Regions from separate parts of the Qipengyuania triglochinis genome, predicted to be linked through region 1. Evidence: riboswitches for the same ligand, from Rfam matches in the RefSeq annotation. Region 1 holds a riboswitch; the other holds the start of a gene.
The links. A riboswitch is a leader RNA that binds a small molecule or an ion and turns the genes downstream of it on or off. The one in region 1 is predicted to bind cobalamin.
Positions count from the first base shown of each region.

Region 2: linked by a shared signal. The riboswitch ahead of ACYQ0G_RS12660 (TonB-dependent receptor plug domain-containing protein) and the one ahead of ACYQ0G_RS01495 (acyl-CoA thioesterase) in region 1 are both predicted to bind cobalamin.

Region 1 covers NZ_BAAHND010000001.1:288,210-303,980, forward strand. The annotation lists gene addA (double-strand break repair helicase AddA) at 1-1,099, shown strand, start outside; gene trxA (thioredoxin) at 1,154-1,474, shown strand; gene ACYQ0G_RS01485 (LysR substrate-binding domain-containing protein) at 1,542-2,330, shown strand; gene ACYQ0G_RS01490 (GNAT family N-acetyltransferase) at 2,323-2,862, shown strand; cobalamin riboswitch at 2,888-3,089, shown strand; gene ACYQ0G_RS01495 (acyl-CoA thioesterase) at 3,270-3,668, shown strand; gene ACYQ0G_RS01500 (DUF1289 domain-containing protein) at 3,676-3,867, shown strand; gene ACYQ0G_RS01505 (TonB-dependent receptor) at 4,105-6,372, shown strand; gene ACYQ0G_RS01510 (Fe2+-dependent dioxygenase) at 6,393-7,076, shown strand; gene ACYQ0G_RS01515 (hypothetical protein) at 7,030-7,629, opposite strand; gene ACYQ0G_RS01520 (ATP-dependent nuclease) at 7,998-9,842, opposite strand; gene ACYQ0G_RS01525 (cold-shock protein) at 10,180-10,455, shown strand; gene ACYQ0G_RS01530 (hypothetical protein) at 10,524-10,958, shown strand; gene rpsL (30S ribosomal protein S12) at 11,433-11,804, shown strand; gene rpsG (30S ribosomal protein S7) at 11,966-12,436, shown strand; gene fusA (elongation factor G) at 12,543-14,675, shown strand; gene tuf (elongation factor Tu) at 14,767-15,771, shown strand, end outside.
Region 2 covers NZ_BAAHND010000003.1:168,423-184,193, forward strand. The annotation lists gene ACYQ0G_RS12640 (cobyric acid synthase) at 1-1,246, opposite strand, end outside; gene ACYQ0G_RS12645 (ABC transporter ATP-binding protein) at 1,254-2,027, opposite strand; gene ACYQ0G_RS12650 (FecCD family ABC transporter permease) at 2,024-3,001, opposite strand; gene ACYQ0G_RS12655 (ABC transporter substrate-binding protein) at 2,998-3,837, opposite strand; gene ACYQ0G_RS12660 (TonB-dependent receptor plug domain-containing protein) at 3,837-5,729, opposite strand; cobalamin riboswitch at 5,889-6,109, opposite strand; gene cobO (cob(I)yrinic acid a,c-diamide adenosyltransferase) at 6,142-6,747, opposite strand; gene ACYQ0G_RS12670 (histidine phosphatase family protein) at 6,744-7,277, opposite strand; gene cobS (adenosylcobinamide-GDP ribazoletransferase) at 7,268-8,020, opposite strand; gene cobT (nicotinate-nucleotide--dimethylbenzimidazole phosphoribosyltransferase) at 8,017-9,018, opposite strand; gene ACYQ0G_RS12685 (pirin family protein) at 9,121-9,954, opposite strand; gene ACYQ0G_RS12690 (glutathione S-transferase family protein) at 9,951-10,931, opposite strand; gene ACYQ0G_RS12695 (aldehyde dehydrogenase family protein) at 10,943-12,424, opposite strand; gene ACYQ0G_RS12700 (Gfo/Idh/MocA family protein) at 12,560-13,726, shown strand; gene ACYQ0G_RS12705 (efflux transporter outer membrane subunit) at 13,863-15,323, shown strand; gene ACYQ0G_RS12710 (efflux RND transporter periplasmic adaptor subunit) at 15,320-15,771, shown strand, end outside.

The DNA of each region.
Region 1 (15,771 bases):
GGGGTTGCAAGCACCGATCGTGATCCTGGCGGATGCTGCGATCCGGCCCGACGCCTCCGGCGACCTGGCACTTGAAGAAACGCCGCTGGGGGCTCTGGAAAGCAACATCGTCCCGCTGCCACCGCTGACCAAGGAAGAAAAGGTCGGGCCGGTGAAGGTCGTCGAAGAGATGAGCAAATTACGCGCCATGCAGGAGCACTGGCGGCTGCTCTATGTCGCAATGACCCGCGCCGAGGAGGCACTTTTTATTGGTGGTTCGCTCGGCCCGCGTGACGCGAAGAACGGCCCGCATGAGGATAGCTGGTACGCAAGGCTGCTAGCCCTGTTCGACGAAGGGGAGGCGGTCGAGGACCCGATCTGGGGCGCGCGTTGGGAAACAGGTGAACGCGCGCCTTCGGTACCGGCATCGACCAAGGGAGCGCAGCCGCAGACGATCGAACTTCCTCTTTGGGCCAAGCAGGCTGTAGGTCCCGAACCGCGGCCTCCGCGTCCATTGGCGCCGTCGGGTTTGGGCGAAGTGGAGGGGAGCGATCCGCCGCTCCAACACGATGTTGCGGCTGGAGCCGCGCGGCGCGGCGTGCTGATCCATGCGTTGCTCGAACGATTGCCGGAGCTGGCGGATGACCGGCGCGAGGACGCGGCACGAATCTGGCTGGCGCAGCAAGCGGCTGACCTTTCCAGCGAAGAGCGCGAGGACATGCTGGCGCGTGCCTTGGCTGTGCTCGCCGAGCCCCGCTTTGCCGATATCTTCGCCCCGGGCGCGCTGGCGGAAATCCCGCTTGCCGCAACAGTAGAGGGACAGGTAGTCATGGGGACCGCCGACCGACTTCTCGTCACGCCGGAAAAGGTGACCGTCGTCGATTTCAAGACCGCGCGCCGCCCGCCGAGTTCGCTGGAAGAAGTTCCCGATACAACGCTGCGGCAGATGACGGCCTATGTCGCTGCACTGGAAGTAATCTACCCCGGTCGCTCGGTCGATGCCGCCGTGCTCTATACGCAGACGCCCCAGCTCATCGCCTTGCCTCAGTCAGCTCTCGCGCCATACAAGGCCGCATTTGCGGATCGGCAGGAAAGCTTTCCAGCGATGGCCGTTGAGTAATCACCACACGCGCCCATATGGGCTGCCAAGATATTTGATTTCAGGAGTATTCCCATGGCCACCATCACCGTCACCGACGAAGGATTCCAGAAAGACGTTCTGGATAGCGACAAGCCCGTTCTCGTGGATTTCTGGGCAGAATGGTGCGGACCCTGCAAGATGATCGCTCCCGCTCTGGAGGAATTGAGCGAGGAAATGGCCGATCAGGTGACCATCGCCAAGATGGACATTATGGAAAACACCGGCGTTCCGGGCCAGATGGGCGTCCAGTCCATTCCCTACCTCGTGCTTTTCAAGAATGGCGAACCCGCTGCACAGATGCGTGGTGCTGCGCCCAAGGGCCAGCTCAAGCAGTGGCTTGAAGGCGCACTTTAAGCCCTGAAGCCATATCCTCGCGCCGCGAACTTGTCTTGCGGCGCGACCTTGCTAAACGCGTGAGACCATGAAGCGCACGCACCTGCCCCTGAACGCCCTTCGCGTCTATGACGCTGCGGCCCGACACCTCAGTTTTACCCGCGCCGCGGATGAACTGGCGGTGACACCGGCTGCGGTCGGCCAGCAGATCCGCGCGCTTGAAGACCATCTCGGCACGGTCTTGTTCCGCCGAACCAGCAAGGGGCTGGAACTGACCCAGGAAGGGTCAGCCGGTTTGGATTCCCTTCGCGAAGGCTTCCTCAAGTTCGAGGAAAGCGTGTCTGCCATGCAGGCAGGCCAGGCAAGCGACAACTATACCATCGCCTGTCCACGCGAATTTTACGCGCAATGGCTCGCGCCCCGGCTGGCAGATTTCTCCAAAGAAAATCCCGACGTCAAATTCTCGTTCGTCGCTGATGAGAACGCGGATTTCACCGAAGCCAACCTCGACTGCGCCATCAGGCTGGTCGATGGCCCGGGTGATTTACAGGGTATAGAACTTGCCGCCGCGCGCCGGGTAACGGTTGCTGCGCCAAACGCACCCGATCGCTGGATCGATTGGGGGCTACCGTTGCAAGACGGCGTGCAGGCTCACGTCACTGTAAGCAATGCGGGGCAGGCTCTGTCGGGTGCGATGGCAGGGTTGGGCATGGCAATCCTGCCCGAACTGCTTGCCAAGGAGGCGATCGAGGCTGGCCGTCTCGAAGTGCTCGACGGTCCGGAAACGGGCACGCGGGCCTATTGGCTTGTCGCGCCGACGCCGCAATGGCGAACGAAGAAGGTGCGCACGCTCGTCGATTTCTTGTCGGGTGAATGACGTTCCGGTCCTGCGGACGGAGCGGTTTACGCTGCGTCCACTGGAACCAGCCGATGCGGCGGCCCTTTTCCCGACATTCGCCGAAGACGCGCAGTGCCGCTTCCTCACGCGACCCGCATTCGGTAGCGAGGAAGAACTGTGGGGCTGGCTTGCCGACCCGGATTGGAACGGACGTACCTGGATCGCCGAAGATGACCGCAAAACTGTGGCGGGCCGCTTCGTGGCCATCCCAGGGCATGAAGATGGCATAGAGGAAATCGGTTATGTTACCTGCGCTCATCGTCAGGGCGATGGTGTAGCCTACGAATGCACCTGCGCCCTGGTACGGCATCTGATCGATAACGAAGGCAGACGTAAGCTCACTGCCGAGGTCGACATGGAGAACATTCCATCGATCCGTCTACTTGAGCGCCTCGGCTTCACACGAGAGGCCGTATTCCGCGAGCATGAAACCACTCACAAGGGCCTGTGCGATGTCGCGATTTACGGGCTGCTTGCATCCGATCCGCAACCACATCCCATTCGAACCTGATCTTGACCCGGTGGGACGGGTGGCTCATGCGCCGCGTGTCGAAGGTTCTCCGGGGCGGCTTGCCGAACCGGAGCTAAGACGGGAAGCCGGTGTGAAACCGGCGCTGCCCCCGCAACTGTAAGCGGCGAGCGGCGGTCCACTCATGTCACTGCGGCCATGGCTGCGGGAAGACGGACCGATCGCACCGACCCGCGAGCCAGGAGACCTGCCTTTGGCGCGATAACGTCCACCGGCGGGGTGTCCGGTTCGGTTGCTTGCGGCAGATCACGGGCCGGACATTGGGTCCGCGAACCCGCAGCCATGACCAGCTGTACCCAGAGCTCCCCGCCTGCTTCTTCGGGGAAGATAATGATGATTACACATTCGAATGACGGTCCATCGACCTGTGATGACGGAGGCCCGGCGCTATGAGCGAAGAAACGATGCCCACTGGCGAGGCCGCGATCCGTGTTACAGCCGTTCCGGCGGACGCCAATGTTTACGGAGACATTTTCGGAGGCTGGCTGATGGCGCAGATGGATCTGGCCGCCTCCGCCATCGCATCGCGCCATTCGGGCGGGAGGGCAGTGACGATCGCCGTCGATGGCATGACCTTCCACCGCCCGGTGTTCGTGGGGGATGAGGTGTCGGTCTATGCTACACTCGAGGAAGTGGGGCGGACTTCAATGAAGGTCGCGGTTGCTACCTGGCGGCGGGACAGGCATTCCGAAGAGGCAAATCTGGTGACCAAGGCTCGCTTTACCTTCGTGGCTATTGGTCAGGACCGCCGGCCGCGTTCGGTAAAGCCGCTCGCTATAATTGCGTGAGATAGAAATGACGGAACCGGTCGCATCCCCCTGTATCAATATATGTCGGCTCGATCCGGCGGGAGAATGGTGCATGGGTTGCGGCCGGAGCCTTTCGGAGATTGCAGCTTGGGGAGCCGCGTCCGATGCAGAGCGACGTTTAGTCGTAGAGCGGGCACGACGGCGCTTGGATGTCTCAGAATCGTCCCAATACAGCTGAAAATAGCGCTTTCGGATAACCACGCGCACGTTGGGTTTGCCAGGGCTCGAAGTCTCGAGACACCCTCCGCGAAAACCCCACTTTAATCAGAAGTTGGCCGGACCCTCAGGTTTCCAAGGCAGGTTTGCAATGCTTGTGCTCATGAAAATGGCATGAGTTTGAAAAACACCTTGTAATAATGCTAATCATTCGCAATAGCGCGCTCCGACATCAATGGAGGGCAAGTTGCCAAATAACATGAACAAGAGCAGGGCAGGTACAACCGCGGCATCAACACTGCTGGCAGGTGCGTTCGGCGCGGCATTCCTGCCGACCGTCGCCGTTGCGGAGGAAGTCTCCGAGACGCAGCCGCAGGGTGAGATCGTTGTCACGGGCCAACGCCCGGACGTGAACGTGAATGCCGAAGAATCGCCGTACAAGATCGATCGTTCGACCGATCGCAAATTCACCGACGACGTTCTCGATACGCCGAAATCGCAGACGATCATTCCCAAGGAAGTGATCGAGGATATCGGCGCCAATAGCTTCCGCGAGATCGTCCGCAGCACGCCGGGCGTGACGCTTGGCACGGGCGAGGGCGGCAACGCGTTCGGCGACCGCATCTTCATCCGCGGCTTTGAAGCACGCAATGACGTCTACATCGACGGCCTGCGCGATCCGGGCGTAACCAGCCGCGAGATTTTCGCGGTGGAGCAGGTCGAGGTCGTAAAAGGCCCGAGCGCCATTTACGGCGGTCGCGGCACCACCGGCGGTCTCGTCAGCCTTCAGTCGAAAAAGCCGCAATTTGATAATGATTTCGCCGTCATCGAAGGCGGTATCGGCACCGAAAACTATTACCGCGGCACGATCGACGCGAACTATCAGCTCGGTGAAGCCGTGGCCCTGCGCGTAAACGGTCTTTACCACGATGCCGATACGCCCGGCCGCGATTACGTCGAAAGCGAGCGCTATGGCGGCACGGCTGCCATCACGCTGCGCCCCACCGATACGCTCGCTATTTCGACCGATTACTATTACTACCGCCTCGATGGCGTGCCCGATTATGGCCACCCCTTCGATGCTACGACGCAAGAGCCCTATCTCGTCGACAGGGATAATTTCTACGGTGTGGTCGGCCGCGATTTCATCAAGAACGGGGCCGACATCGGCACCGCGCAGATCGACTGGTCCCCGACGCCGGGGCTGAGCTTCCACTCGGTCACCCGCTATGGCGAAACCTACAATCGCTATGCCGTGAGCGAACCGTCGCTTTGCGTGTTCGAGCGCGATGCGCAGGGCAACTGCCCACGTGGCGGCGGGACACCTGTGCCCGAAAGCGAATATACCGTCAGCCCGGCGATGAAGAGCAGCTGGCGCGACAACAGCTACTGGGCCAACAGCACCTATGCCTTGGCTGAAACGCAGACCGGCGGGATCGGCCATGAAATCGTCCTTGGTGGCGATTTCAGCGAGGAGACGATCGATTCCTATCCGCTCGACGTGCCCACGACAGTGGAGGATGCTGAGGGCAACATCATCTCGGTGCCCGGCGGGCTGATCTACGACCTGTTCGATCCCGATCCGGTGCTTGGCTATGACGTGCCCATTGGCCCCAATCGCAGCAACGGCCCGACGACGACCACGGCGCGCAACTTTGCGGGCTATCTGCTCGACACGATCCGCTTCTCCGAGGCATTCCGCATCGTGCTGGGCGGCCGGATCGACACGTTCGACGTGGATTATGCCAGCCCGACCTCCACGCTCAACTATTCGAAGGACTTCTTCAACTGGCAGGCCTCCGCGGTCTACAAGCCGTCGCCCAAGGCCACGCTTTATGCCAGCTACGCCACCAGCTCCAATCCCAGCGGCGAACAGCTGGACGGCAATGGCGCCTCCTATGACGGCATTTCGGAGCAGACGATCGACTTTCAGCCCGAAGAGAACACTTCGATGGAAATCGGCGGCAAGCTGGAACTGTTCGGCGGCAATCTGCTGCTGACTTCGGCGCTGTTCCGCATCGAGAAGGACAATGCCCGCGAATCCGGTGGCCGGGGCCAGCCCTATACCAATGTCGGCACGCTGCGTTCGCAGGGGGTGGAGCTGGGCTTCAGCGGCACGGTGGCCGACCGGATCAAACTGTTCGGCGGCTATACCTACACCGATGCGGAGATCACCGCTTCGGCCAATCCGGACAACGTCGGGCGCCGCTTCGCCAACATCCCCGAGCATACCGCACAGCTCCTCGCCACGGTGCTGGTCACCAGTCGCTTGGAAGTGGGCGGCCAGGTGTATTATCAGGACGAGATGTTCGGCGGTTCGCAGCTGGCCGGCACGGCCCGCGTGCCCGGCTATGCCCGCTTCGACGCCGTTGCGCGCTACCGCGTCAACGACGTGTTCGAGGCGCGGGTCAATGTGCTCAATGTGACGGACGAGCGCTATTACGACGCGATCTACCGTTCGGGTTCGCCCTTCAGCTACATCGCGCCGGGCCGTTCGGCCTTCTTCACCCTGACGGCGACGCTGTAATCGGCTAACGGGAGCAGGACATGATACTTCAGCTAGACAATGTCCTGAGCCCGGAGGAGGCGGCGGCCCTGCGCTCCCGCCTCCTCGCTGCCGACTGGGTGGACGGCAACGTCACCAGCGGCGCGACTGCGGCGGGGGCCAAGCGCAACCGCCAGCTGCCCGAGGATGCGGCCGAAACCCGCGCGGCGCAGGCCGCTGTCAGCAAAGCGCTTTCGGCCAATCCCGCCTTTCTGTCCGCGGCCCTGCCGCACAGCATCTTCCCGCCGCTGTTCAACCGCTATGGCCCGGGCGAGACCTTCGGCCTGCATGTCGACAACGCCATCCGCGTCCACGCGGGCACCGGCGCGCGCATCCGCACCGATCTGTCGGCCACGCTCTTCCTCACCGATCCGGCGGACTATGACGGCGGCGCGCTGGAGATCGACGGGAACGAGGGGCGCAAGACCTTCAAGCTGCCCGCCGGATCCATGCTGCTCTATCCCTCCACCACGCTCCACCGGGTGACCGAGGTGACGCGGGGCGAGCGGGTGAGCTGCTTCATGTGGATGCAGTCGCTCGTCGCCGACCATGCGCAGCGCGAGATGCTGTTCGACCTCGACCGTACTGCCCAGACCCTCGCCGCCGATCGCGGCAGCCAGGATGCAGAGGTGCTGCGGCTCACCCAGCTTTACCACAATCTCGTGCGGATGTGGGCGGTGTCCTGAACCCGCCGGGGTCCAGAGCCTCCATCTCCGCCAACACTTCGGCGCGGATGCGTTCATAGACGGGATGGCCCGGCCTGATCTCGCGCTCGTCCACGCGGAAGGCGCTGCGCCGGTTGAGCAGGTAGATCAGCAGACCATTTCCGCGGCCGCCCCAGCCGCTGACCGGATCATCGTCGAACCCCCCCTTCAGCGCCCGTTCGAGCCCGCAATCCTCCAGCCGCTCCGCACCATAGCGCAGCGCGAGGTCCCACGCCTCGGCAAACCCCTCGGCCCCCGGCTGCGCCCGCAATTTGTAGAGCGCCTCGATACTCTTGGCGATGGAGAGCGCCGCCTGCTTGACGATCCCAGTCGCCGCGAGCGTGGCGACGAAGCGCCGCTGCAGATCGGGCGTGATCGAATTGCGGCGCGGATGCGTGTGAAGATAGGGGGTGAAGGCGAGCAGCGGATCGTCGTCCTCCGGCTCGTCCCCGATATGCGCCGCGGCGGAGGTGGCCTGGCGGGCGATCTTGCGGGTGGGTTTGGGGGCGGGGTGGGTCATCGGTTCTCCCGTCATTGCAAGGAGCCGCAGTCGACGCGGCGAAGTGCAGCTGTCCAAAGGACAATCCAGCTTCCGACCTGACCTATGGAGGCTACGTCAGGAGATGGATTGCGTCGCTATGCTCGCAATGACGTGTAGGAAAATGGTTTCTATCCGGCGAAATCACCGAGCAGCAGGCTTCGCGGCGAAGCGCTGCTGTCCGAAGGACAATCCACACTGGTCAGGCCACCGCACACATGCCCTCCACGTCATTGCGAGGAGCCGAAGGCTCCGCGGCAATCCATGGACGTCAGGTTACCGCCCGACGCACCGCCGCAATGGCCAAAGCCGCCATTCCATGGATTGCGTCGCTACGCTCGCAATGACGTGTAGGAAAATTGTTTTTAGATGTTTTCCGGCAATAAGGCCTGCGCAATCGCTAAAGTAATTTCGTCGATAAGAGGGCTGGTTATTCCTCTCTCCACTGCTTGCTCTGAAAAAGCTTGCTTTATAGGCCCGGGAATACCTCTTGCGAATAGCCAGTCAGGGGTCCCTCTATCGGCCGTCAAAAGGCGCTGATAGGGCCTCTGACCGATAGCACCAAAGTACTGACCGTTTACATTGTGAAGCCAGTCATCGATTTCCTCTTCACCCTCTCTGCCTGCAATTAATTCGCTGCATAGGTCGGCAGATTCCTCGGCATTGTAGAGAAATTCAGCGGTAAAAAATGCTTGGTTCCGCCTAATACCGTAGCGATCCAAAAAAAGAATGAACTCGTCGGTCATCGGAAGACATCGAGCAAACTTGCCTTCTCCGAATTCTTTTTGCTGGTGCGGGTGTTGATGATTAGAAAGTCTAGAAAATGCTGTCCGCCCAGGTTTGTCATTATCAAACAGGAAATAGGTGCGTTGATTTGGTTGTAGACCACCGCATTGCATCACAGCCGCGATAATACCGTCTACATTCTCCGGCGCGCCTCCAAGGTCTCTGATCTCGATATTATTATCATCAACTAATTCGGTGATCGCGTCTTCGAACATACTAATATCGTGCTTCCCTTCGACCAACAAAGCGGGCCGCTCAAGGTCAGCAACAAAATCTCGTAGCGTTTCCGCTTGATCTTTGAATTGGGCGAGTTGGTCTTGGAACTGCTTTGATCGTCGGATGAGGAAAGGCAGTTGCAGCAGCCCTGCATTTTCCATCTTTGCCTCTGCTTGCTCTATACTGCCAATTTCACTCGCAGCGTTATTCGGATCAGCATTTCCATCAGTTACAGTTTGTTTGGCAATGAAGTATCTTTGTACTTCGGCGTTTTCGTTTTCAGCTAGATAAAAGGCAGGAGAATGGCTCGTGATAAACACCTGCGTGTCATCTCTGCTTGAAAAGGAAGCGAAACGATCTGCCTCTATTTCTGCTGATTTGAGGTCCAATGAGTTTTCAGGTTCTTCGAAACCCCACAAATACAATTTCGGTCTGGCTTCGATGTCGTTAATGAAGCGCAGCATCTCAGGAATGTGACGAGCTTTGATTCCATCACCCTTTTGCCTCAAGAGAGAATGGTTGTCGTCTCCGTGCGAGAAATCTAAGTTTCTAAAAAGACTGGCCATATGAGCCGGCGCGGCGAGGCGAGCTGGACCCTCGAACATTTCACTGAGCTGTTCAGACAGGGGCCTAGTTCTCTTTCCAATTGCGTCTACAAAACGCTGAGTAGCGCCTTGTATGGCCACGCTTTCTGCAGCAGCTTCGTACATCCGCTCGATTAAATCAGCGAATACCTCCAGATCCTTAATTGCCGGAATATAAGTAAAATCAATGTCGTTTAAAAAACGGGTCAGACGAGCTCGCTGAGCGCTCGTTGCGAGATGTGGAAATACTGTTTCATTCATTTCTCCATCTCGGTTCCATTGGCGTTTTACCGTTACTTCCTCGCCTAAAACCGAGGAGTAATTTTCGGGAACCTTAAATGTAATTTTTATCCATATGAATTGGCGCCCCTTAGCCTGTCTCGCTGCAACCTTTCGTGCATCTGAGATATCGAGATTAAAATCGAGTTCTTGGTCTGGTTCAATCTCGTCATTAAAGAAAAGATTCAAAGCTCGGAGAAAGTTTGATTTGCCGCTGTCGTTCCTCCCAAATACGACGTTCAAATCTCCAACTCGATTGAAGTTCGCCGTGTATAGCGAACGAAAATAATTTATCTCAATTCGTTGAATAAGCCGCATGTTTCCCCCTGAAGAGGGATCAGCCATACTTTTGGTTCAAGTGTCAATATCGTAGCATTTTTTGGGACGTGAAAAGCCCGGCCATATCTTTTTCGTTCTGAACTCTACTCCACTCATTGAACTATGTAATTCATAGTAGGCAGCGTGATCTAGGTGGTCACTTTGGATCATTGGTCGGACCACCTGCGTCTGCAAATCCCGTCACCTTGCATTCCCCCCAATTCTCCCCATCTCGTAACCAGCTACCAGTCGCGATCGACGGTCTCGGAGGCCAGTTGCCTCCCCCTCTTTCTTTTTCGCCTTCTAGCCTCCGCGCACAAGCGGTCGCTGATGGGCGCCTGCGCGAAAGAGAAGGACCAGTCCCATGACGCGTATCGGCACCATCGACAGCTATGACAGCGAAACCGGCAGCGGCATGATCCAGCCCGAGCAGGGCGGGGCGGCGTTGCGGTTCCAGAAAACTGATCTCAAGCACCAGCAGCAGGCCGCCGAGCCGCAGCATGGCCAGCGCTTCAGCTATGACACGCGGCCTTCCGAAGGCGGCGGGCCGTGCGCCACCAATATGTGCCAGCAGGAACAGGACCTGTCGGAGCTGCAGGAAAGCGAGAAACGCAACCAGGCGCGCCAGCAGCCGGGCTGACTGACCGCGCGCGCCCGACACGCCTTTCCCATTTTCCACCACCCGCACGCTCCAGCAAAGGATCACCCATGGACCTCAACGAACTTCTCCACGCACATCAGGTCGCGGTGATGCGGGCCAGCGCCCGCGGTGGCAGCGATGCGGGCGAGGATGACGATCACTTCGCCAAGGTCGCCGAATATGCCGAGCGCGTGCGTAACCTGCGCGAAATGCGCATGGCGGACGAGGCGCGGGCCGGCGAGGGGCCGCAGACCATCATCTATGGCACCTACGCCGGCGATCATTCCGCGCCCGATGGCGAAGCGCTTGCTGGCAAACCCATGGCTGACGAAGCTCTTCCCGAAGAGACGGGGCAGCCGGGCGAGGGCGGGGCCACGCCTGCGGGCGAGACCAATGCCGATGGCGAATACACTGTCGGCGGGAAAACCTATAGCGATCTCGATCTTGCGGTAACCGAGCACTTGCGCCAGATGTCGGACCCCGGCGCGGACCCTGCTGCCTGAACTGGCCGCCTGAACGGGTTGTCTGGGCGGGGCGTTCGGAGCATGTTGCCCGGCGTTCCGGGCACGCTCCCTGTGGGCTCCGGCCGTGTTCCGGAGGTGTCCGGTACTTGACCGATCCCGATTCCGACAGTAAATGCGCGCCCATCCGGTGCAGGATTTATCCCGCATCGGGCAGATAGAGCTGAACATTGCCGGTCAGTCCCGGGGCCTTTCGCTTATGCGACAAGGCTCTTTTCTATTGAGGTTTCGCTTTGCCGGGTTCCCGCTTTCGCGGGAATGACGCTGGGGGAACTGCGGGGCAGCCGTCAAAGTAACCCGGTGGCCGTGTGGGCCGATGGGTGGAGCGTTTCAGGCTCGTGCGAACAGGCCGCCCCGGTGCTTCCAGTGCCGCGCGCGCCATGGCTGCACGAACCCGATCGCATCACCAGTCACCCGCTAGTCGTCACCTTCACACGGTGAAGAGAAAGAACTCATATGCCGACAATCAACCAGCTGGTCCGCAAGGGCCGCGTTCCGCAGAAGGCCAAGAGCAAGGTCCCTGCGATGGAGCAGAACCCGCAGAAGCGTGGCGTTTGCACCCGCGTCTACACGACGACTCCGAAGAAGCCGAACTCGGCTCTGCGTAAGGTTGCCAAGGTTCGCCTGACCAACCAGCGCGAAGTCATCTCCTACATCCCGGGCGAAGGCCACAACCTGCAGGAGCACAGCGTTGTGCTTATCCGCGGCGGCCGTGTTCGCGACCTTCCCGGCGTTCGCTACCACGTCCTTCGCGGCGTGCTCGATACGCAGGGCGTGAAGGATCGCAAGCAGTCGCGCTCGAAGTACGGCGCCAAGCGTCCGAAGTGATCTGTCCGGGGGGCAGGTCATCCTCGAAAAATTGCCTTGCGCGATTTTATCGGGGATCCGGTCCTCAAGGCTTTTAGGAATTTACCCGGTCCTCGCTGGCTTCCCGCTTTCGCGGGAATGACGAACAGCAAGGCCGCCGGGCAAAAGAAGGAATTCGTGCCATGTCACGTCGTCGTCGTCCCGAGAAGCGGGAAATCCTGCCTGATCCCAAGTTCAACGATCAGGTCCTGTCCAAGTTCATGAACAACCTGATGTATGACGGCAAGAAGGCCGTTGCCGAAGGTATCGTCTACACCGCGCTCGACACTGTCGAAGCAAAGGCCAAGGCGAACCCGGTCGAGCTGTTCCACGCAGCGCTCGAAAACATCAAGCCGCAGGTCGAAGTCCGCAGCCGCCGTGTCGGTGGTGCGACCTATCAGGTGCCTGTCGAAGTGCGTCCCGAGCGTGCCCAGGCGCTGGCTATCCGCTGGCTGATCACGGCTGCGCGCGGCCGTCCGGAAACCACCATGGCAGCACGCCTGTCGGGCGAGCTGATGGATGCCTCGAACAACCGCGGCAACGCCGTCAAGAAGCGCGAAGACACGCACCGCATGGCGGACGCGAACCGCGCCTTCTCGCACTATCGCTGGTAAAGCGGGGCAGGGATGGGGCCGGGGGTTACTCCCGGCCTCGAAACTGTCGCATTAATCCCTACATGGGGGTGGACCTGGCTCACCCCCGACTTACGAGGAACTCCCTATGGCTCGCGAATATCCGCTGGAGCGGTACCGCAACATCGGCATCATGGCGCACATCGATGCCGGCAAGACCACCACGACCGAACGCATCCTCTACTACACCGGCAAGTCCTACAAGATCGGCGAAGTCCACGACGGCGCCGCTACCATGGACTGGATGGAGCAGGAGCAGGAACGCGGCATCACCATCACGTCGGCTGCCACCACCACGTTCTGGACCGCGGAAGACGCGACCAAGGACCCGATGGGCGCTCCCGAAGACCTGCGTGAGGGCATGCCCAAGCACCGCATCAACATCATCGACACCCCCGGCCACGTCGACTTCACCATCGAAGTCGAACGCTCGCTACGCGTGCTTGACGGTGCGGTCGCCGTCTTCGACGGCGTCGCCGGCGTCGAACCCCAGTCCGAAACCGTATGGCGTCAAGCTGACAAGTACGGCGTTCCGCGGATGTGCTTCGTTAATAAGCTCGACCGTACCGGTGCAGACTTCTATTATTGCGTTCAGTCGATCATCGACCGCCTTGGTGCGAACCCGCTGGTTCTGTACCTTCCGATTGGCGCGGAAAGCGACCTTCAGGGTGTTGTCGACCTCGTCAATAACCGCGGCATCGTTTGGCAGAACGAAGATCTCGGCGCGAAGTACGAGTTCGTCGAAATCCCGGCCGACCTCGCTGACAAGGCGGCCGAATACCGCGAGAAGCTAATTGAAACCGTCGTCGAGCAAGACGACGATGTGATGGAGCAGTATCTCGAAGGTCACGAGCCTGACGCGGCGACGCTCAAGAAGCTGATCCGCAAAGGCACAATGGCGCGCGACTTCGTGCCCGTGCTTTGTGGCTCAGCCTTCAAGAACAAGGGTGTTCAGCCCCTGCTTGACGCGGTTGTCGACTACATGCCGTCGCCGCTCGACGTTCCGGCCATCAAAGGCGTCCTGCCTGACAGTGATGAAGAACAGACCCGTCCTTCTTCGGATGATGTTCCGTTCTCCGCTCTCGCCTTCAAGATCATGAATGATCCGTTCGTCGGTTCGCTCACATTCACCCGTATCTATTCGGGCCAGCTGTCCAAGGGCAGTGTCCTGAACTCGGTGAAGGACAAGAAGGAAAAGATCGGCCGTATGCTGCTGATGCACTCGAACAATCGCGAGGACATCGACGAGGCATTCGCTGGCGACATCGTCGCTATTGCAGGGCTTAAGGAAACCACCACCGGCGACACGCTGTGTGCGCCTAGCGCTCCGATCATTCTCGAGCGTATGGAGTTCCCCGAGCCGGTAATCGAACTTTCGGTTGAACCGAAGACCAAGGCCGACCAGGAAAAGATGGGCGTGGCGCTCAATCGCCTGGCCGCCGAAGATCCGAGCTTCCGCGTGACCACCGATCACGAATCCGGTCAGACGATCATCAAGGGTATGGGTGAGCTTCACCTCGACATCTTGGTTGATCGTATGAAGCGCGAGTTCAAGGTGGAAGCCAATGTCGGCGCACCGCAGGTTGCTTATCGCGAATACCTCGGCAAGCCGGTTGATGTGGATTATACCCACAAGAAACAGTCGGGTGGTTCAGGCCAGTTCGGTCGCGTGAAGGTTAAGGTCACGCCTGGTGAGCGTGGTCAGGGCTTCGTGTTCGAAGACAGCATCAAGGGCGGTAACATTCCGAAGGAATACATTCCTGCCATTGAGAAGGGCTTCCGCGAGCAGGCCGAGAGTGGCCATCTCGTAGGCTTCCCGATCATCGACTTCACCGTCGAGCTTTATGACGGTGCGTACCATGACGTCGACTCGAGCGCGATCGCGTTCGAAATCGCCGGCCGCGGTGCGATGCGCGAAGTGGCTGATCGTTCGGGTATCAAATTGCTCGAGCCGATCATGAAGGTCGAAGTCGTTACGCCGGAGGATTACCTCGGCGATGTGATCGGCGATCTCAACTCACGCCGTGGTCAGATCCAGGGCACGGACAGCCGCGGCAACGCACAGGCTGTTGAAGCCAACGTACCGCTGGCCAACATGTTCGGTTACGTGAATGAGCTCCGCTCGTTCACTCAGGGCCGTGCACAGTACAGCATGCAGTTCAGCCATTACGACGAAGTTCCGGCGAACGTGGCACAGGAAGTCAAGGAGAAGCTTGCGTAAGGCAGCTTCTCCGTCTAGGGGCGGCGCCTGATTCCGCGGGCGCCGTTTCCAACCCGCAGAAATTCACTTTCAGATTAGAGGTTATTGGAAAATGGCGAAGGAAAAATTCGAGCGTAATAAGCCGCACGTGAACGTCGGCACCATCGGTCACGTTGACCACGGTAAGACCACGCTGACCGCGGCTATCACCAAGGTTCAGGGTTCGGCCGTCGACTTCGCAAACATCGACAAGGCGCCCGAAGAGCGTGAGCGCGGCATCACCATCTCGACTGCCCACGTCGAGTATGAAACCGACGCACGTCACTACGCGCACGTCGACTGCCCGGGCCACGCCGACTATGTCAAGAACATGATCACCGGCGCGGCGCAGATGGACGGCGCAATCTTGGTTGTGAACGCAGCTGACGGCCCGATGCCGCAGACCCGCGAGCACATCCTGCTTGCTCGTCAGGTCGGCGTTCCAGCCCTGGTTGTTTACATGAACAAGGTCGACCAGGTCGACGACGAAGAAATCCTCGAACTCGTTGAACTCGAAATCCGCGAACTGCTGAGCTCGTACGACTTCCCGGGCGATGATATTCCGATCATCAAGGGTTCGGCTCTCGCCGCTCTCGAAGGTCGTGATGAAGCGATCGGTGAAAACTCCATCAAGGAACTGATGGACGCTGTCGACAGCTACATCCCAACTCCGGATCGTCCGGTCGACAAGGACTTCCTGATGCCGATCGAAGACGTGTTCTCGATCTCGGGTCGCGGTACGGTTGTCACCGGCCGTGTCGAAACCGGCGTTGTGAACGTTGGCGACGAAGTTGAAATCGTTGGTATCAAGGATACCAGCAAGACGACCGTCACCGGCGTTGAAATGTTCCGCAAGCTGCTTGATCGCGGTGAAGCTGGCGACAACATCGGTGCCCTGATCCGCGGCGTTGCACGTGAAGACGTCGAACGTGGCCAGGTTCTCGCGAAGCCGGGTTCGGTTACGCCGCACACTGAGTTCAGCGCTGAAGTCTACGTTCTTTCGAAGGACGAAGGCGGCCGTCACACGCCGTTCTTCGCGAACTATCGTCCGCAGTTCTACTTCCGTACCACGGACGTA
Region 2 (15,771 bases), on a different contig from region 1:
CATTGGTACCATCATCAAATTGGCAGAAAGGCGCATCGAGAGCAGTACCGGTGGATCGACCCGAATGAATTTCGTAGCCAGTCACGGGCTCGCCATCTGCAAGCGTTTTTCCTTGTATAGGACGAACGGTTTTCTCGCCAGACATAACCGTTGTCATATCGAACAGACCGAGGGCGCAAGCAGCCCCCTTCAATCCGTCACGCCCGTCTGGATCCTCGACCCGAGCGCCCAATAGCTGAAACCCGCCGCACAGGCCCACGATATGCGCCCCGGTACGGAATGCAGCGATAATATCGTGATCCCACCCTTCGCCGCGAAGCATGGCGAGATCCGCCAAAGTGGACTTGGTACCGGTGAGTATGATCGCGTCGCACTTGCGGGGAATGGGTTGCCCGGGAGGAATGAAGCGGAGGTCGACGTCTTCTTCCGCTCGCAAGGGATCGAGATCGTCGAAATTGCTGATCCGTGAGAGCATCGGAACGACGATTACAATTCCCTTCCCTTTTGGCAGACGCCGATCGAGCACCACGGCATCTTCCGCCGGAAGTCTCGAAGCCGATGGAAGCCATGGAACAACGCCAAAAGAGCGCCAACCGGTCCTTTTCTCGATGAAGCGGATGCCTTCGTCGAATAGCGAGAGATCCCCGCGGAACCGGTTTATTGCGAAGCCCGCAATCATCGCAGCATCCTGCGGTTCGATAACGGCCTTCGTCCCGATGATGGAGGCGATGACCCCGCCACGGTCAATGTCTCCAACCAGCACCACCGGGACATCGGCGGCGCGCGCAAACCCCATGTTGGCGATGTCGCCTTCCCGCAGATTGACTTCGGCAGGACTCCCCGCGCCCTCGACGATCACCAGATCATACGTATCGCGCAGACGCTCGAACGCTGCCAGAACGGGAGCAAGCAGGCTTCCACGCTTGGCCATGTACTGCGCTGCCTCCTCGCTTCGCAGCGCAGTGCCGTTGACGACGACCTGTGCGCGCCGATCACCTTCGGGCTTCAGCAGCACAGGGTTCATGTCAGTCGAGGGTTCGAGCCCAGCTGCACGTGCCTGCAGCGCCTGGGCCCGCCCGATTTCTCCGCCATCCGAACAGGCGGCCGCGTTGTTCGACATGTTCTGTGGCTTGAAGGGCGCGACCCTTATCCCTCGGCGATGTGCAATGCGGCACAGGGCAGCGACGAGAAGCGACTTGCCGACGTCCGAACCCGTACCCTGAAGCATGATCGCCCGTGCGCCCATCGCGGAATTACGCTGGCCCTTCGATATCGAGACGCAGCCCTTCGCTCTGCTGCGTGACGCGTGAAGCAATGCCGAACACCTTATGCAACATTTCGGGGGTGCAGGTCTCCTGAGGCGTACCATCCGCAACGATCCGACCCTCATGCATCCATATAACGCGGTCCGCATAGCGCATCGCGAGGTCCAGATCGTGGATCACCGTAAGCACGCCGCGACCTTCGCGAGCCATTTCGGCAAACAAACCCATGGTTTGATGCTGGTGCCGGGGATCGAGAGCGGCGATCGGCTCGTCGGCAACCACCAGCGGTGTCTCCGAAGCAAGCGCGCGGGCGAGGTGAACGCGGGCCAATTCGCCTCCGGACAGAGTATCGGCAGCCCGTTGCTCGAAACCCTCCAGCTGGCAGGCGGCGATTGCGCGGGCCACTGCCCCTTCATCTTCCGGCGAAAGGCGGCCCAGCGCTGCGCCATAGGCAAAGCGGCCCAGGGCAACGATGTCCTCGACCGGTTGCGGCCAGACCAAGGGGCGGGTCTGAGGAAGATACGCCACCCGGCGAGCCCGTTCCAGAGGTGACAGGTCCATGACTGCGCCCCCGCCGAGAGAAGCGCTGCCGGTATCGCTGGGCATCAAGCCAAGCGCGAGGCGCAGAAGAGACGTCTTGCCAGAGCCGTTCGGGCCGATCAGCGCCGTCAGCGTGCCTGCTTTCAGCGAAAAACTGGCATCTGCCACAAGCTGCTTGCCGTCGACGGCATAGCTCAGGTTCCGGGCATCGAGCAGAGTCATGCCAGCCTCCTCCGTGCCGCGATCCAGATGAATACCGGCGCCCCCAACAGCGACGCAACAACACCCAGCTTTAGTTCGCTGTCGGTCGGCAGAACGCGCACGCCGATATCGGCCACGACCAGGATAAATGCGCCGAGCAAGGCGGAAGGTATGAGCAGACGTGCCGGATCATATCGCAGGAATGGCCGCACGAGATGCGGCGCCACGATACCGACAAAGCCAATCGCTCCGGCAAGTGAGACCGCCGCGCCGGTGGCGAGCCCTGCCCCGATGATGACCGCCAGCCGCTGGCGGCGCAGATCGAGCCCCAGCCCTTCGGCTGCCTCGTCGCCCAGCGCCAATGCCGACAAACCGCGCCGCGAGAGCAACAGCACGACAGCACCTGCGATCATGAAAGGAGAGGCAAATGCCAGATCAGCGAAACTGCGATTGTCGACCGTTCCCAACATCCAGTTCACCATATCGGCGAGGCTAAAGGGATTGGGGGCAAGGTTCATCAAGAGCGCCATGATCGCAGCAGAAAAACTCGACAGGCCAACGCCGATCAGGATCAGTGTGACGACCGAGCGAGTCCGGATCGCCGCCAGAGCGACGACCAATGTCGCAAGCAGTGCACCGGCGACCGCCGCCAGTGGCAAAACCAATGGCCCAAAGGCGGCGAAACCAAAATAGAGCACGAAAGTCGCGAATAGGGCGGCCGTTGCGGAGACCCCGAGAATTCCCGGTTCTGCGAGCGGATTGCGAAGGAGGCCCTGAAGCGCGGCACCGCTCATGCCGAGCGCTGCACCTACCATGGCCGCAGCCAGCGCGCGGGGGAGACGGATTTGCCAGACGACCAACCTATCCCCTTCGCTGCCCTGGAAGGCGAGCGCAGCCAGCAAACGGTCGATTGGCAAGGATACCGACCCCAGCGTCACCGAAAGCAATAAGGCCGCTATCAGTGTAGCGCCGAGCATGGCCACAACCCGGTTCACGACGGTTCCTCCGCCGCTGCAGCCAGGGCCTCCACGGCATCAACCACGAACCACCCGCCGCATGCAGTCCACGCCCCTTCCAGCGGCACCACGGGCAAATCCCTCAACTGGGTTTGGGCCACCGGATGACGCGCAGCGCTCCAGTTGTCGACGTGGTTCGTCCCTCCCTCGAAGAATGATGCGGCAATCAGATCCGGCTTCTCGTAAGCGAGCCGCTCCAGCGGAAGCGGATTCCAGCCGGGCCGACCCTGGAAATTATCCACCCCCGCAGCCACGAACAGTTCGTGCACCAAGCTTCCTTCTCCGGTCGTGACGCCCGCTGGTGTCATATAGAGCGCACTCCTTCGTGGGTGTTTTCGTGCCGATATCGCCCGGAGCCGGCTATCCATTTCGGCCACCAATCCTTCAGCTTTTTCGGGTTTTCCAAGCGCGGTCCCGACACGCAAGACTTCGCTGCGAACTTCGTCCAGCGTCTGCGGAAAGCCGATCTGGATCACCGGAACTCCGGGCTTCTCCAGGAAGTTGGCGATGTCATGCCCCCCGCCATAGGTTCGCACCACCAGATCGGGTTGAAGTGCAAGGACATCTGCCGTGCGCGGGCGAACTGTCCGAATGCCCCCGGCTTCCGCCCGCATGTAGGAGAAGCTCTTTTCGGCATCGGGCGACAGAGCGAGTATGTCACCCCGATCAGCGAACTTCAGCACATATTGGTCCGCACAGTAATCGAGGCTGACGATCCGCCGCGGCGCGTCAGAGTCAGCCCTTGGCCCCGGAGCCTGCGCACAGGCTGCGAGGAAAAGGCTTGCCAACGCCGCGAGGATCGCCAGCCGGATCATCAGAGCCGGTAACGCACGCCGCCGAATGCTGCACGTCCAGGCTGGCCGTACCGGAACACGGTTTCATACTCGGTATCGAAGAGGTTCTCGATGCGTCCGAAAACTTCAAGGTTGTCAGTAAGACCGTAGCTCGCGCGAACATCGGTCACGACATACCCATCGAGTTCGCGGCTGTTGCTGGCATTATCGAAGCTGTCGCCGACCATCAGGACGGTCGCACCGATCCCGATGCCGCTTTCCAGTCTGTAATCCACCACTACACTGGCCTTGTCCTTGGCCCGTCGGGGAAGGAAATTGCCGGTCGTCTCATCGACTGCATCGATCGTAGTGTAATTCAACGCAACATCGAAGCCATCGACCGGGCGCATGGCTACGCCAAGCTCCCAGCCATGGGCGGAGGCGAGTTCCGTATTGTCGTAGAAGCCGTAAGGATCGGTGTCGGTCGACACGAACCCGATCAGATTCTTTGAATCGCGTTCGAAATAGGTCGCGCCGACCTGGGCCCGACCGCCGAGAAAGCGATGGGTGAGTCCGACGTCCCAGCTCTCGGACGTCTCCGGCATAAGCGCCGTGTTCCCGTAAACGCTGTATAGCTGGTAAAGCGATGGGGCCTTGAACCCTTCGCCATAGCTTGCCCGCAGCACCGTTGCGCCCGCATTAGGCGAATATGCACCACTGGCGGCGAAGGTCGTTTCGTCGCCATAGGTCTCGTGATCGTCGTAGCGAAGGCCCCCCGTCAGCGAGAGGCCGCTGAATGGGGTGAGGTTGAGCTGGCCATAGGCGCTGTTGAGCCATACATCGGCCTTTTCCGGCGTGCCGCCATAGCTTGAACTGCGGAATTCGGACTCTTCGCGCTCGGCACCGAATACGAGTTCGGCGAAGGTGGTTGCGTCGAAAACGCCCTGATATTCGTAGCGACGGTTTTCGCCATTCGCATCGAAAGTCTCGCTGTCGCTGCCAAAATCGAAATTGCGACGGTCGATATTGGTATAGGCGAAACCCAATCGGTTGCGCATTCGCCCGTCGAGCAGATCAGCCTTGATACCGGCATATCCGACGAAGTCGTTGCGATAGGACACCTCTTGCGTATCCTCGAAACCATCGGCCCCAAAACCGTCGATGTCCGTCTCGCCGTCTGCATAAAATGCGCGCAAATCGACCGAGACGTTATCCGCCAAGGCAATGTCGAGCTTGCCGTTGACGCCAAGGCTTTCGAAACCGTCCTTCTCCTTGCCGCCCCGCGCTTCGCTGAAGGCAGAAATGCCGTCCGTCCGCAGATAGGTCGCGCCGACGCTGGCACCTACGGGTCCGAAGCGACCGGCCACATTGCCGACCAGTTCCGCCGTATCGCGCTCCCCGTATTCCCCGCTCAGAAAGACGCCAAGGTCGTCGCTGGGTTCACGCGTAATCAGATTGATCACACCGCCGATCGCCTGACTTCCGTAAAGCACGCTTTGGGAGCCGCGCACAATTTCAACCCGGGAGATGTTGCCGGTCAGGAGAGTACCGAAGTTGAAACCCCCGCCCGGTGAAGCCGGATCGTTGAGCTTGATGCCGTCGATCAGAACCACGGTCTGGTCGCTATCCGCACCGCGGATGGAAACGCTGGTACTCGTCCCGAGGCCGCCATTGCGGTTGAAGGTGACACCGGGAACCGTACGTAGCAGGTCGAGAACTTCGCTGGGCTGGCGGTTCACGATTTCTGTTTCGCCAATCACGGTTACCGATTCACCGACCTGGCTGATCTCACGACCGGTGCGATTGGCTGTCACCACGATGATCTCGCCATCGGTATCGGTTGCTGCAGGTAAGTCGGTCGATTGCGCGAAAGCGCCGGTTGAACACAGGGCAAGTACAGCCGCTGCGGAAGACGTATAAAATGCGGGTTTCATCAAGAAATCCAAAGCCATACCCGGCAGGGGCTCCGGCGCCCGCCAGGTTAATCGACAGATGGCCACACTGCGACAATCATGGTCGCAGCGCCGGTAACCGGCCTAGCTGCCGTTACTTCGGAAAATAACTTTCCTGTCCCATTGGGCTAGACCCGGCCCCGGACGAACGACGCGACGGCAGGTTTCCTGACTTGCCGATCATCGCCTTCGAACCGCCTTCCCGGAAACGCCTTTTGATGGGCAATCCAGTGGCATAAGTGGTCCGGGGCTCCCGGCTTACAGTTGCGGGCACAGCGTCGGATTTGCCCAACCGGGCTCACCGACTTCCCTCTTAGCTTCAGGCGTTTTGCACCTGAGGCACCGTCTGCCGGCGCCAATGGGCGGAGAGATGGCCGCTGTCAATCCTGCCCGGTCAGAAGTCGAGCCCCTGCTGCGCCCGGATTCCGGCATGGAAGGCGTGCTTGATTTCGCGCATCTCGCTAACCGTATCGGCATATTCGATCAGCTCGGGCTTCGCATCGCGACCTGTCAGGATGACGCGCGTGTTTCCACGGCGCTCCAGCACATCAATCACGGCCTCCGGTGTGAGATAATCGTACCTCAGGGCGATGTTGATCTCGTCGAGCAGGACCAGATCATAATCGCCGCCGCCAATCAGTTCGTCGGCTTTGGCGAGTGCCTTTTCGGCAGCTTCGATGTCGCGGTCGCGATCCTGCGTGTCCCATGTGAAGCCATCGCCCATTACGTGCCAGTCCACCAGATCAGGGAAGCGAGCGAAGAACTGCTTTTCGCCGGTCTTCCACTTGCCCTTGATGAACTGGACCACTGCGACTTTCTGGCCCCAGCCCAAAGCGCGGGCCATGACCCCGAAAGCAGAGCTAGACTTGCCTTTCCCATCGCCCGTGTGGACCAGAACGACGCCGCGCTGCGGATCTTTAAGTTCGCGACGTCGCTTGGCCTGCTCGGCCTGCAGTTTCTTCATCTGCGCCTTGTGTTCGCCCTGCCCGGTTTCGCTCATGTCATCTGGTCCGTTTCGAAGGTGAGAAAATCGCCGAAGTCCAGCTTCAGCTCGTATGGATCGGCATGTCCCAAGGCGGCAGCCATAGCTCGTGCCACTCCGAGGTGACTTACGGCCAGGACGTCGCCCTGATCGTTCGCAATCGCAGTAAGATAGATACTTACGCGTTGCACCAACTGGGCAACACATTCGCCGCCGTGGGGACGAGCGCCCTCGATATCTTCGGCCCACAGATCGATCTCTGCGCGGGGAATATCGTCCCAGCGTTTCATTTCCCATCGCCCGAAGTCGATTTCGCAGAGCCTCGGATCGGCCTGAACTTCGAGACCCAGCATGGGTGCCAGCTCTTCCGCGAGCTCCCGGCATCGGCGCAGCGGACTGGTATGCAATCGGGCAACGGGCCGGTTCAGACGGCTGAGAAGCTGCTCGAGCTCGTCCTGACGCGGGATGTGGGCAGTGATGTCTGACTGTCCATAGCATACGCCACGCGACACCTCCGGCTCTCCGTGGCGCAGCAGGATCAGAGCCATGCGAGCAGGCCGAGATAGAAGCCTATTTCAGATACTTGCTGAACGGCACCAAGGCAGTCGCCCGTGTATCCGCCCAGCTTGCGCTCGAACAGCAGGCGCGTTGCCCCATGGCCTACGCATAGGCCGACTACAGCGCTGACAGCTGCAGCGATGCCAACGAAGAGACCGAAGATTAGCAAAGCAATCAGCCCGGTAAGCCAGGCAACGACCAACCCGTCGCGCGCTATTCCGCCAGCCACGGGATTGGCTATGCCTTCGGGTCGCGCGTAGTTGCTGGTGGCGATCACAACCACTGCCGACAGACGCGAAAGCCCGTGCGCGACGGGTAATGCGGCCAGCGCGCTCCAGGGGAGGATTGAAGAAAGGGCGGCGACCTTCAGGCTCAGGGCGACGAACAATGCCGCGGCCCCGAATGTGCCCAGCCGGCTGTCGCGCATGATTTCCATCATCCGCTCTGGCGCCGAGGCGCCCAATCCGTCGAAGAGATCCGCCAGCCCGTCTTCGTGAAAGGCGCCGGTGGCAAGCAAGGTGGCGGCAGTGGCGAAGATCGCGCCGATAATCCCGCCGCCGATCCCCGATCCCAGCGCGAAGCCGATCGCCCCGATTGCGCCGATCAGGATGCCGACGAGCGGATAGAAGGCGGGAGCGGCTTCGAAGTCGCTTTTTCCAAGAGTTTTCGTACGCACCGGGATGCGGGTGAGGAACATCCAGGCGGCCAGGAAAGCGGCCAGCGGTCTTGTCATGACGCTACGGTTTCAGCGCTGGAGACGCCTGCCTGCGAGAAGCTGGCCATCGAGAAAAGCGAGAGGGCGGCGCGGATGATGGGGACGGCCAGGAGGGCTCCGGTGCCTTCTCCCAGACGCATGTCGAAATCCAGCAGGGGATCCGCATCCAGCCATTCGAGAAGGGCCCGGTGCCCCTGTTCTGCGGAGCGGTGCGCATAGACGAAAGCCTTTGCGCATGCCGGTTCGATTGCCCGTGCCAATGCGGCGGAGGAGGTGGCGATGAAGCCGTCTACGACCACCAGCTTTCCTGCCTCCGCGGCGCCGATCATGGCGCCGGCCATGGTGCCGATTTCGAAGCCGCCGACCTCTGCCAGAACTTCCAGCGAAGCGAGCGCTCCGGTGCGCCTGGCGGCGCGTTCGAGCACGTCTTGTTTGTGCGAGAGGGCGGCATCGTCGAGGCCTGTCCCGCGGCCTACCAGCTTTGCGATTTCGAGGCCGCTGAGCTTGTGGACCACCAGCGTTGCGGCGGAGGTATTGGCAATACCCATCTCACCAAAACAGGCGATTTTTCCTGCCAGATCAACGCCATAGCGGCGCCCCTGATCGACAGCGCGGCGCGCGCAATCGGAGGTCATGGCCGGCCCTTTTACACTGTCCGCAGTGCCTTCGCCGAGCCGCATATTTACCAAGGCGGAGTGGCCCGAAGGAGGCGTTGCGATGCCGCAATCCACCACGGTTACGGGGATGCCCAGAGTGTTCGCGATGGCGTTTGCGGCAGCGCCGCCGGCGAGGAAATTGGCGACCATCTGGCCGGTGACTTCCTGCGGGAAAGCCGAGACGCCATTGGCGGCAATACCGTGATCTCCGGCGAAAATCGTAAGGGTTGCAGCGGCTTGTTCGGTCAGTTCATGGCCCAGCACCGAGGCGGCCTGGACGGCCAGTTTCTCAAGACGGCCAAGCGATCCGACCGGCTTGGTCTTGTCGTCGAGTATGCTCTGCAGGTCTGCCTTCGTCATGCCGTGCGTTTAGCGCAAGGCCTTCGCGATACAACATCACTGTTCCGAAATTGGGCCCGAACACCCTCTTGATCGGCCCGGTCCCAGGCCGATCAAGCCCGGTTAGGCGAATTCACCGCGGCGATAAGCTTCGAACGCGTCGCGAATCTCTTCCTGGCTATTCATCACGAACGGACCATGCGCCACCACCGGCTCTCCGATCGGATCGGCATGGCCGAACAGGATGAGTGCGCCATCGGGTGCCGTCACCTCGATTTCGTCACCATCGTCGAAGCGGGCGAGGCAATGTTCGGGCACTCTGTCATTGCCGATGCGGACCGATCCCTGGACGGAGTAGAACAGGATATTGCGGCCAGCGGGTGCCGGCAGGCTGGCGCTGCTGCCCGGCCGCATATGGACGGTTGCCAGCGCAACGCCGGTCAGCGAGGAAACGGGGGCATCCTCGAAGCCCGAGACGGGTCGAAGCTCGACGCCATCCGCCAGTGAAAGCGAAGGAATCTTCGCCGCCGGGACTTCGATGTAATCGGGATCGGTGAATTTGAGCCTTGCGGGCAGATTGACCCATAGCTGCAAGATTTCCAGCGGCCCGCCATCGCGTTTGAAGCTGTCGGGCGAAAGTTCGGAATGGACGATGCCCGATCCCGCCGTCATCCACTGCACCCCGCCATCGGCCACCACGCTCTGCGCGCCGCTGCTGTCCTGATGCGCGAGGCTCCCTTCCACCATGAAAGTCACCGTCTCGAACCCGCGATGCGGATGCGGGCCGAAGGGCAGGCCGTTGTTGCCCGGCGGATAGCTTTGCGGGCCATGGTGATTGAGAAAGAGGAACGGATCGATCTGCGGCAGGCTTGGCCCGGGCAGCGGCCTGCGCGTGGTCAGATCGGCGATATCGTCACGATAGGCGCGGTGGACTGAGCGAAGGGCGCGTGAAGTCATGCCGTCACCCCTGTGTCTTCGAGGCCCGGCACTTCGGGGCGCGGCCCTGGCGGCACGATGCCATTGGGATTTATATGCTCGTGGCTTTCGTAATAGTGATGCCGGATGTGCTCGAAATTCACTGTCTCGTCCACGCCATCCAGTTCATACAGCCGCCGCGTCAGCGCTGCCAGATTGGGGTAATCGGCAATTCGGCGGCGGTTGCATTTGAAATGCGTGTGATAGACGTGGTCGAACCGGATCAGCGTGGTCCACAGGCGGATATCCGCCTCGGTCAGCTGTCCGCCAACCAGCCAGTCCTGCCCTTCGAGCCGTTGCTCCAGCTTGTCGAGCGTGTCGAACAGAGGCCCGATCGCCTCGTCATAGGCGGATTGCGATGTCGCGAAGCCCGCCTTGTACACGCCGTTATTGACCGCGTGATAAACCTCCTCGTTCAGCGCATCGATCTCGTCACGGTGCGCTTCGGGGTAAAGGTCCAGCTCTGTGGCCCCGACATTGTCGAAGGCACTGCCTAGCATGCGCAGGATATCGGCGCTTTCGTTGTTCACGATGGTGCCTTGCTTGATATCCCACAGCACCGGCACGGTGACATGGCCGCTGAAATCGGGTTTCGCCGCGGTATAGACCTCGTGCAGATTATCGGCATCCAGCAGCGGATCGGGCGTGACGCATTCGCCATCGCGGAAAGACCAGCCGCCTTCCTTCATTAGCCAGTGGACCACCACCAGTTCGATCATGCCTTCCAGCCCCTTCAGCCGCCGCGCCACGGTGGCACGGTGCGCCCACGGGCAGGCCAGGCTGACATACAGGCGATAGCGCCCCAGTTCGGCGGCAAACCCGCCCTCCCCGGTCGGCCCGGCGGACCCGTCGGGGGTTATCCAGTTGCGGAAAGGGCTTTCGGTGCGTTCGAACTTGCCGCTGTCCTCGTCATTGTAATCCCATTCGTCATACCATTTGCCGTCTTTGAGAAATCCCATGTCCCGTCCCCTTACACATCGTCCGCGCTGAACGGATATTGGCGGCGTTCGTGCTGGATGCTGATCCAGTGTGTGCTGGTGAAGGCGTCGATCGCCCATTCGCCGTTGAAGCGGCCGATGCCAGAATTCTTGACCCCGCCGAAGGGGGCAAAGGGGCTGTCGTTCACCGTCTGGTCGTTGATATGCGTCATGCCTGCCTGCACCTGTTTGGCGAAGGCGAGCGCGCGGCCTTCATCGCGGCTGAACACCGCGCTCGACAGGCCCATCTCGGTGGCATTGGCCAGTTCCAGCGCATGGTCTTCATCCCGCGCGCGCTGGATCGGCGCGATGGGGCCGAATATCTCATTGGCGACGAGGCAGCTGTCTTCGCCGACATCGGTGAAGACATGCGGCGGCATGACCAACCCGTCAGGCTCGCCGCCCAGCGCGCAGGTCGCGCCTTCTTCCTTCGCCTTGGCGATCATGTCGGAAATGCCGTCGAACTGGTCGCGGTTGACGATCGGGCCGATGAAGCACTTGGGATCTTCGCGCTTGCCGACCGGCAATTGCTTCACCCGCTCCACGAACTTCTCGACGAATTCGTCGTAAATCGCGTCTTCCACGATAATGCGGTTGGCGATCATGCAGATCTGGCCCTGGTGCATGAACTTGCCCCAGACGCTGGCTTCCACCGCGCGGTCCAGATCGGCATCGTCCAGCACCACAATCGGGCTGTTGCCGCCCAGTTCCAGCTCGACCGATTTGATCCGGTCCCCGTCCAGCGCGGCCTTGCCCACGCCGCGGCCCACAGGGGTGGAGCCGGTGAAGCTGACGACAGAAGGGATCGGATGGCGGATCAACGCATCGCCAATGGTGGAACCGGAACCCGGCAGCACCGAAACCAGCCCTTCGGGCAGGCCCGCTTCCTCGCAAATGGCGGCAAAGATCGTGCCGCCGGTAACGATCGTGTCGCTGGCAGGCTTGATCACCACGCCATTGCCCAGCGCCAATGCGGGGAACAGCGTGCGCGCGGTTAATTGCAGCGGGAAATTCCACGGGCTGATCAGCGCGATGACCCCGGCAGGCTGGCGATAGGCGCGCGATTCCTTGCCCGGAATATCTTCCGGCATGATCGCGCCCTTGACCATATAGGGCAATGTTGCCGCTTCGGAGCGGGCGACCTGCGTCACCAGCATCAGTTCCAGCGCGGCCTTCAGCTTGGTGCCCCCGGCCTCGCGCACGATCCAGCCGGCGATCTCGTCCTTGCGGGCTTCCAGAATGTCGGCAATCGCGTGCATCTTCGCGGCGCGCGCGGCGGGCGGCATGGCGCCCCATTCGCGCTGCGCCTTTTGCGCCGCCTTGCAGGCTTCATCGACATCGTCTTCGGTGGTGGAGGCCACTTCGAAGATGGTGGTTTCGTCCCACGGGCAGATGTTGGCGATCGCATCGCCGCTTGCCTTGCGCCAGCTTCCGCCGACGAAGGATTGATCGAGCTTTTGGTATGTATCGGACATAGTGCCGAAGCGATTGCTTACGGATTAGGTTCCTTTTCGCCACGTGATAGCGCTATCATTTTGCGAAGGGGAAGCTATCGTTGCACCCAACGGGGCCGGTCCATGAAGGCTGGCAGGACACGAGGGAGGAAAAGCATGGCAATGAACCGCCGGGACTTACTGATCGCAAGCGGAGGCGCGCTGACCGCTGCCATGGCCGGGCGCGCGCTGGCGCAAGAGGCGCAAGGACAGCCGATGATGGGCAATCCCACCCTCCCCCTTCCCCCCGAACAGCGGATGGGCTGGGCCGTGGTGGGCCTGGGCAGTTTCGCCGTGGGCCAGTTGATGCCCGCTTTCGGCGATGCCAACCGGTCGCGCCTGACCGCGCTGGTTTCGGGCAATCCGGAAAAGCTGGCCCGGCTGGCCGATACCTACGGTGTCGAGCACACTTACAGCTATGACGATTACGACAGCATTATCGACAATCCCGACATCGACTGCGTGCAGATCGCGCTGCCGGTGGGGCTGCATGCGGAATATACCATTCGCGCGCTGGAAGCGGGCAAGCATGTGTTGTGCGAAAAGCCGATGGCTTCGACCAGCGCCGAATGCGAAGCGATGATCGCCGCCGCGCGCAAGGCGGGCAAGGCGCTGGGCGTGGGCTACCGCGTCCATTTCGAACCGACCAACCGGGCCGCGCTTTCCATGATCACCGGCGGCGAAATCGGCACCATGCGCCATGTGCGCGCAGAGCACGGTTTCCAGGCCGATCCCGAAAACTGGGCGCCGCATCGCTGGCGGCTGGAAAAGCAGCTGGCGGGCGGCGGCTCGATGTATGACATCGGCATTTACGGCATCAACACATCGCTGATGATGCTGGAAGGCGATGCGCCGGTCAGCATGTCGGCCGTCTATGCCTATCCGAAAGACGATGCGCGCTTCCGCGAGGTCGAGGGCGGCGTGGAGTGGCGGATCATCATGCGCAGCGGCGCGGTGGTCTCGGGCTCAAGCTCCTATTGCTATTCCCCCTATCACTCCAAGCAGACCTATATCGGCAGCAAGTCCTCGCTGCGGATGAGCCCGGCGACTACCTATTACGACAATGCGCTGTGGCACGAACAGGGCGGGCGCGAGGTGCAGGTGTCGACCGGCGCGCCCTACACCCAGTTTGCGGGCCAGGTGGATGCCTTCAGCGAAGCCGCGCGCGCGGGCCAGCCGCATGCAACGCCGGGCGAAATGGGCCTGCGCGATATCCGCCTGATCGAAGCGGCCTATCGCAGCGCCGATCAGGGCGGCGTGGCGGTTTCACTGGAGGGGATTTGAATAGGGCGCTGCGGCGCTTTGCAAATTCAAGTAAATCCGATGAATTTCTGACAGTTCCGAAAAATATAGGCAGCCAGACTTGCAATTAACCATCAATCGGGCTTTGTCTGAACAAATGGGATCAAGTGGGGGGTACTTGTTCATTCTTGAGGGACGATTCTGCGCGCTGGGCCGTGCTGCATTGCCGATGGCGGCGGCGATCGGGCTGTCGGCCTGCGCCAGCTTGCGCCCGGCGGTGCCCGAACCGGCGATTACCGTTCCCGCCGCTTGGGCGGAAGCCGACATCGGCACCACCTCGCCCGATCTGGCGCGGTACTGGACATTGCTCGATGATCCGCTGCTGACCGGTCTGGTCGAACGCGCCATCGCCGAAAACCGCGATCTGGCGATCGGCATCGCCCGGCTGGATCAGGCGCGCGCGGGATTGCGCGGCGCACGGGCGGGCTATTTCCCCACCATCAACGGCTCTGCAGGGGCGCGGCGCGATGTCGGCGATTTTGCCGATGACGATCTGCAATTCACCGTGGGCGCCGATGCGGCATGGGAAGTCGATCTGTTCGGCCAGATTTCCGGCAATGTCGCGGCCAGCCGGGCGGACCTCTTGGCAGCGGGCTATTCGCTGGCGGATATCCAGCGGCTGATCGTGGGCCAGGTCGCCAGCCAGGCGATTGCGGCGCGCGCTTTTTCCGAACAGCTTACCATCGCGCGCTCCTCGCTCGCCTTTCAGGACGACAATCTGCAACTGGCGCGCTGGCGCAATCAGGCGGGGCTCGTCTCCAGCCTCGATGTCGAACAGGCGCGCACGCAGCGGGCGCAGACGGCGGCCAGCATACCGCTGCTCGAAAGCAATCTCGTGGCCACGGCCAATGCCATCTCCACGCTGATCGGCGAACCGCCGGGCCGCGTGCTTGCCGCCTTCCGCGCCAGTGAGCCCGAGCCGGTGCCGGTACCCCCGCAGCTCGACGGCTTCGCTGCCCCCGCACAGGTGCTCAGCCGCCGCCCCGATGTGCGCGCGGCCGAGGCCGATGTGATCGCCAGTTCGTCCCGCATCGGCGTGGCGCGGGCAGACCTGCTCCCTGCGCTGCGCCTGACGGGCAGCATCGGGGCCGGCGGTTCGCCGCTGTCCGACATTTTCGACCTCGTCACCGGCAATCTGTTCGCCGGGCTGACCCAGCTCATTTTCGACGGCGGCCGCACCGCCGCGCGGGTGGACAATGCCGAAGCGATCACCCGCGCCAGCCTCGCCGCTTACGAACAAGCGATCCTGCGCGCGCTTGAGGAGGTGGAAAGCTCCGCCACCGACCAGCGCACCGCGGCCGAACGCGTGGCGATCAGCGAGGAAGCGGTGGACGCGGCGGAAAACTCCGCCTTCCTCGCCCGCAGCCAGTATGAGGCGGGCCTGACCGATTTCCAGACGCTGCTGGTGGTCGAAAGCCAGCTGCTCTCCGCGCGCAACCAGCTCGTCAGCGCCCGGGCCGACCGGGCAACCGCCTTCGTCCGCCTGACGCAGGCCTTGGGCGGCGGCTGGAGCGAAACGGATTACAACCTCCCCATTCCCGGCGCGGCAGCCGGGCAGGACGACAGGACAGCGCAATGAGCGAGAGCGATACCGCCACCGGCGAGGATATCGAAAGCTACCTCGAGACCGGCAAGCCGAAGAAATGGTACAAGCGCAAGCGCGTCTGGGCGGGCGTGATCGTCGCCCTGCTGCTGCTGTTCGCGATCTCGCGCTGTGCGGGCGAGGATCCCAAACCGAACTATATCACCAGCGATGTGGTCAACCGCTCGCTCGATCTGGCGGTCACGGCCACCGGCAATCTGCGCCCGACCAATCAGGTAGAGGTCGGCTCGGAAGTATCGGGCCGGATCGACCGGGTGCTGGTCGATGTGAACGATCAGGTTTCGCGCGGGCAGGTGCTCGCTGTCATCAATACCGATGTGATCCAGGACCAGATCGTCCAGAACCGCGCCAATCTCAACGCCGCCCGCGCTCAGGTGGCGCAGGCACAGGCGACGCTCGATGCCGACCGCGCCCAGCTCGAACG